Regions from separate parts of the Bacillus sp. C1 genome, predicted to be linked through region 1. Evidence: riboswitches for the same ligand, from Rfam matches in the RefSeq annotation. Region 1 holds a riboswitch; the other holds the start of a gene.
What was found. Region 1 has a riboswitch for cyclic di-AMP ahead of ACX5JI_RS06690 (hypothetical protein). Riboswitches for the same ligand answer to the same signal wherever they lie in the genome.
Positions count from the first base shown of each region.

Region 2: another riboswitch for cyclic di-AMP. It lies ahead of kdpA (potassium-transporting ATPase subunit KdpA); the one in region 1 lies ahead of ACX5JI_RS06690 (hypothetical protein).

Region 1 covers NZ_JBTMZT010000002.1:11,505-14,657, forward strand. Annotated here, with positions in the region: gene thiD (bifunctional hydroxymethylpyrimidine kinase/phosphomethylpyrimidine kinase) at 5-826, shown strand; cyclic di-AMP (ydaO/yuaA leader) riboswitch at 1,075-1,221, shown strand; gene ACX5JI_RS06690 (hypothetical protein) at 1,318-1,716, shown strand; gene ACX5JI_RS06695 (hypothetical protein) at 1,733-1,960, shown strand; cyclic di-AMP (ydaO/yuaA leader) riboswitch at 2,227-2,373, shown strand; gene ACX5JI_RS06700 (signal peptide protein) at 2,475-2,579, shown strand; gene kdpF (K(+)-transporting ATPase subunit F) at 2,576-2,656, shown strand; gene kdpA (potassium-transporting ATPase subunit KdpA) at 2,676-3,153, shown strand, end outside.
Region 2 covers NZ_JBTMZT010000003.1:336,817-339,969, reverse strand. Annotated here, with positions in the region: gene ACX5JI_RS12605 (MATE family efflux transporter) at 1-83, shown strand, start outside; gene ACX5JI_RS12600 (Type 1 glutamine amidotransferase-like domain-containing protein) at 150-848, opposite strand; cyclic di-AMP (ydaO/yuaA leader) riboswitch at 1,047-1,190, shown strand; gene kdpA (potassium-transporting ATPase subunit KdpA) at 1,300-2,967, shown strand; gene ACX5JI_RS12590 (helix-turn-helix domain-containing protein) at 3,044-3,153, opposite strand, start outside.

The DNA of each region.
Region 1 (3,153 bases):
AAGGATGAGTGAGATGAAAGTGAATAAAGCTTTAACAATTGCTGGATCAGATAGTGGCGGTGGTGCAGGTATTCAAGCTGATTTAAAAACATTTCAAGAGTTAGGTGTGTACGGAATGACAGCTATTACAGCTATTACAGCCCAAAATACACTTGGCGTGCAAGGGGTATACCCTGTTGCACTAGAAGGGATTAAGGAGCAGTTAAACTCTATTGGTGCTGATTTAACACCTGATGCGGTTAAGCTTGGTATGTTGTTTAGTAGTGAAATTATTCAGGTCGTTGTAGAGCATATTAAAAAATTTGGCTGGAATAATATTGTACTAGATCCTGTTATGATCGCAAAGGGCGGTGCATCGTTATTACAGCAAGAGGCAGTGCAAGCGTTGAAAGAACATTTGCTACCTCTTGCAACAGTTGTGACGCCGAATGTACCAGAAGCAGAAGTGTTAACTGGGATGGAGATTCATAATATAGCAGATAGTAAAAAAGCTGCAAAGATATTGCATGAACTAGGGGCGAAGTATGTGCTTATGAAAGGGGGACATGCTGCGTATCAAGGGGACGAAGTGATCGATTTATTATTTGACGGTGAGAAATTTACAGAGTATAGAAGTGAACGAATCGATTCAAAACAAACGCATGGTAGCGGTTGTACATTCGCGTCTGCTGTAACGGCAAGTCTTGCAAAGGGGTATGAAATTAAAGAGGCAGTGCAAGAAGCTAAACAGTTTATTACTATAGCAATTGAGCAGCAATTACATATTGGAAGTGGTCATGGGCCAACGAATCATTTTGCATATAAACAACGAAAAATGAACGTATAAATATTTATTTTTCAGTTTGTTGGGAAACAGGGGCTATGGGTTCCTGTTTTTCTTGTCGTTTTTTGTTGGCTAGTCGATATCCTTTGTCGAATCGCTAATATATTGTGAGAAACGGTTGATATATTTGAAAAATCGCTGATAAAATTTCATTCACCACTTTATACGAATAAATTTCGTCAGATTACCATGTTTCTTTTTTATTGTTTACTTTTACCAAATGTAGGAGTAATATATCATCCAGAATTAACTTTTTGACAGCGCTGAGTCCAAGTTTATGGAGCGGAGGAACCAAATTGTGCATTGTCACTAGGGGTGAATCTTTCATTATGAAAGTAGGGCTACTCTCAAAGTCCGAATCCGACAGCTAACTTCGTAAGCGTATTGAGAGAGGATGGTGCACGGATGGATACATCGCTTCACCGGTCTGATTAGTATAAAAGAATAGTAAATTACTATATTGAAATTCTTTTATACTAAGGAGGATGAGATGCATGGATGAGAAAAACGAAGTAACACTCATTTGTGTAGGCGAAGAGGAAAAGGTAAATAGTTTGCGAAATTTAGTACCTTTTCAAAGTCATATGGTCATTTTTACAGTAAGTGAACGCGTAGCTGCTGAAGTACGAGCATATGGATTTGAAGCAACATATTGCTGTAATGAGGAGCAAGATTTATCTAGCATTTGTAGCGGAATAAAAAAAGTAATTTTACTAGGAGATGAACTGCCAACGGTGAGCTTTTTCACCGAACGTATTCGTTTTTCTTTTCAAGCACCTATTACGGTTGTCACAAGAAATAAAAATTATCCAGTAAAGCTCTATCAAACAATTGGAGCTAAATTTGTAGTATTTACAAATTGTGATAATATTTCCTTTTTATTTTTTGAATAGGGTGGAGGAAGCGGAGATGAAGGTGTTATTAGATCAGGATATAGCGAATCGTTGGGCCGTATCGAAGGAGCGCATGCAAGAATTAGCAAGAGATCCTATGTTTCCAAAGCCGTATATGATATTGCCATCAGAAGAGAAGTTATATTTAGAAACAGATATTATTACGTATGAAATGCTGCATGTGGAACTAACACAGGTCTACATTCGTGGGAGAAATTTGCGGTTGTTTTTACGAAATGAATAGATTTATCATGAAGAAGAGAATGAACCCAGGGTACGATATAAAACGTATTCAGGTTCATTCTCTTCTTTTTTGTTTCATATTAAAAGTTCATTTCAAGGAAAATGAAAGAAAAGCTAAGAAAATAGATGATACAAGATTAATATTAGTGAATGTAAGCGTTAAAATGGTGGAATATTTTATTATTTGAGGTAATTAAACCCTTTACAAGTCAAATATAGAGGAGTATATTTACATTCATAAATTGTTTCATAAAAATTTCCAAAAACAACCTGATATCGCTGAGTCCAATTTATTTGGAGCGGGGGAACCAATTTTGTGCATTGTCACTTGGGGTGAATCTTTCACTGTGAAAGTAGGGCTACTCTTTAGGCCCGAATCCGACAGCTAACCTCGTAAGCGTTTGGAGAGGAGGTTTACTTTTGTGTTGTTCATTTTTGAACACTGAGTAGATCCTCGGTGTTCTTTTTTTGATGCTTAAATGGTAAAATTTTACACTAGAATAAGGGGGATTATAATGCTTGATGTTGTGATGATCGGAATCTGTGTTGTATTGGTAGCATCTATGATAGGGCTTGCGAGCTGGTCAGATAAAGTGGTGAAAGAAGGGAAATCGAAATGATGATTGCCTTATCAATTATTGTTGCAGCGATTACGGTGTATTTAGTTTATGCGTTATTAAATCCAGAAAAGTTTTAATTAGGGGGAATCGTTTATTATGATTTGGGTTGCAGTTGTTATCACAATGCTATTATTCATTCTCGTTGCAAAGCCAACTGGAATTTATTTAGAAAAAGCGTTCCAAGGTAGTAGAAAACTAGATAAAGTGTTTGGACCCTTTGAAAATCTTATTTTTAAAATCACGGGGATTAAGCCGTACAATCAAACTTGGAAGCAGTATGCATTATCATTAGTTGCACTGAATGGTTTTATGATTGTTGTTGTATATTTCATTTTCAGATTGCAAGGGGTATTACCGTTAAACCCAGCACATATTGAGGGAATGGAGCCAACGCTTGCTTTTAATACAGCAATCAGCTTTATGGCAGATACGAACTTACAGCATTATAGCGGTGAAAATGGATTATCTTATTTATCACAGTTAATTGGAATTACATTTTTAATGTTTGCTGCACCGGCAACAACACTAGCACTTGTAATGGCTTTTATAAGAGGGTTAGCAGGTAAGGAACTAG
Region 2 (3,153 bases), on a different contig from region 1:
CATTTATTGTGAGCTTACTTTTACAATACGGATATTATAAACTTTCATGGAAGAAAAAACGGATTACGCGACTTGTGAGTTAAATAGGAAACAAATAAAAGTGTCCCTTAGCCTTCTAGTTTAGGGACACTTTTATTATATGTGCGTACTCATAAATAACTTTTTAAAGTTACATCAAAATGGTGTCTCATAAGTTTTCCATTATACATATAGAATTCCCATGCTTTCTCTGGATCTCCGATAATCTCAAAGGAATTTTCGGTTATATATAAAGCACAGTTATCTTCTAAAGCGATTCCTTCTATATTACGTGCATGGTTTTGTAAGAATAAATGGAAAGCAGTTGCTCGATCTGGTTGATTGTAGTGGGGACAAAAGTGTTTGTTTAGTGTATTCCAGCCATTGCTTTCTATATAGCCTTCTCCCTTATAGTTAGAACGAATTCCAGTTGTAAACCAGCACATAGCACCAGCGCTATATCCCGCAATGAACGTCCCGCCTTGCAGGGCTGCTATTAACTTCTCGTCTATTTTGTTTTCTTTCCACTTTTCCAGCATAGTGATATAATTTCCTCCGCCGAGATAGATGAAATCGGCAGAATGAATCATTTCACTTACTTCTACTTCGTTAACATTTTCTTTTATACAGCGCAGAATGTGAACATCACACCGTAACTGCTTTTCAAATGTTTCTCTAAAGTCTTTTATATACCCTTCATCGTCATTACTTGCTGTTGGGATAAATAATATTTTTGGAGATTGTTTTCCAGTTAACTCGATAAGTCGTTGATTAATATGGAAATGATCTGTTTGTTCAAAGTAACCTCCACCAATTACAGCTAACTTCATAATGAAGCACCACCTAATAGAGTTTTGTTACTTGTAGAATTTCGCTGTAGAAGAGTTTCATTCCTGCTGTAACAATTCATATTTACAGCAGGAATGAAGAAGTTTATATTATTTAAATATTTCATCTTTTCTTTCTTTACAACGATCATTTAGAAGAGTATATTAACAATCAGAATAGCTCAATATAGATTTTTCAGCCAAATATAATCGCTTAATCCACTTTAGGAGCGGGGGAACCGAATTTGTGCATGTGTCACTAGGGGTGAATCCTTTTTATAGGTAGGGCTACTCTCAAGGTCCGAATCCGACAGCTAACCTCGTCAGCGTTTTGAGAGGGGGGACTTGTGTGTAAAAAACACTAGGTGCAACCTGGTGTTTTCTTTTTATTCTCTTAAAGGTAAAAAATAACATTTTTTTATTGCGTGTAATAGAAAGAGAGAGGAGAAAAAGGATGAACTGGCTTACAAGTCTAATTACAATTGGCTTATTCGTAATTGTTGCAAAACCAATGGGAGATTATATATACAATGCTTTTCAGAGGAAGGAAGGGCTTCAAAGGGTATTTGGTCCCTTGGAAAAAATATTATTTAAAGTTGCTGGGATTAAAGGACATAATCAAAGCTTCAAGAAATATATGCTGTGTTTGATCATTACAAATTGTTTCTTTATTTTTTCTGTTTATTCTATATTTCGATTACAAGGGTTTCTGCCGTTAAACCCTAATCATTTTATGGGCTTAGAACCAACATTAGCTTTTCATACAGCAATTACATTTATGACAAACGCTAATTTACAGCACTATGGAGGAGAGAGTAGTTTATCCAATTTCTCTCAAATGGTGGGCGTAACGTTCATGATGTTTGCGGCACCTGCAACTTCAATGGCGGTTGGTATTACGTTTATTCGTGTGTTAGCGGGTAAAAGAATAGGTAACTTTTTTGTTGATTTTGTACAATCGATTACAAGAATATTATTGCCAATTTCATTTGTGGCATCGCTCATATTTATATTGTTAGGAATACCACAAACACTTGATTCAACAGTCATTGTGAAAACATTAGAAGAGGGAGTGCAAGCAATTCCTCGTGGCCCAGTAGCGTCTTTACTTTCTATTAAAGAACTTGGTGACAATGGAGGAGGTTTTTTTGGAACAGTTTCTGCACATCCTTTTGAAAACCCTAATATGATGAGTAACGTGCTGCAAATGATGTTACAAATGTTAATTCCAATGGCCTTTCCTTTTGTATATGGAAGAATGGTCGGCAATCGGAAACAAGGTAAAATATTTTTTGTAGCAATGCTTATTCTTTTCGTCATTGGATTTTGTACGCTTGCTATATCTGAATTAAAGGGGAACCCATTATTAAATCAATTAGGGTTAGAACATTCACAAGGAAATATGGAAGGGAAAGAAACACGGCTTGGTGTTATATCATCTGCTTTATATGCAACTGTTACAAGTGCTTCTGGAACAGGCGGTGTAAATACAACGCATGATACATTAACACCAATTGGCGGGATGGTTCCACTTATAAACATGCTGTTAGGTACTGTGTTTGGAGGAATTGGACTAGGGTTTATAAATATTATCATGTATGCGATGATTACTGTATTTTTAGCCGGACTCATGGTGGGGCGTACACCGGAGTTCCTTAATAAAAAATTAGAGGGAAAAGAAATGAAATTAATAGCGATTACAATTGTATCTCAGCCATTACTGATTCTTGGGGCTGCAGCGCTTGCATTTTCTACTCATCTTGGAACAGATGCAATTTCTAATCCTGGTTTTCATGGTTTGACACAAGTTATATATGAGTATACATCGTCTGCCGTTAACAATGGATCTGGATTTGAAGGACTAAAAGATAATACACCATTTTGGAATATCTCATCAGGAATTGTTATGTATATTGGTCGGTATTTCGGTGTAATTACAATGCTTGCTGTTGCAGTGGGGCTCAAAAAGAAAAAGATTGTACCTGAGACTATAGGAACATTCCGAACTGATAATCGGTTGTTTGGTGGGATTTTATTAGGCACTATATTTATAATCGGTGCACTCACATTTTTGCCAGTGCTCGTACTTGGACCAATCGCTGAATTTTTGACTATATCATAACTGCGTTGCATTAAAAAAGAAGGGCAATACATATTACGTATGTATCGCCCTTTTACTCTGTTTTTAGCTGGGTGTGTTAGAAGATAGGTGGAGTAACTGAAAATAAGACAATGGCATTTTGATTAAAATTATTTACCCATTTATGTTTGAAATACGCTGGTATTTTTACACTATCACCAGTTTCTA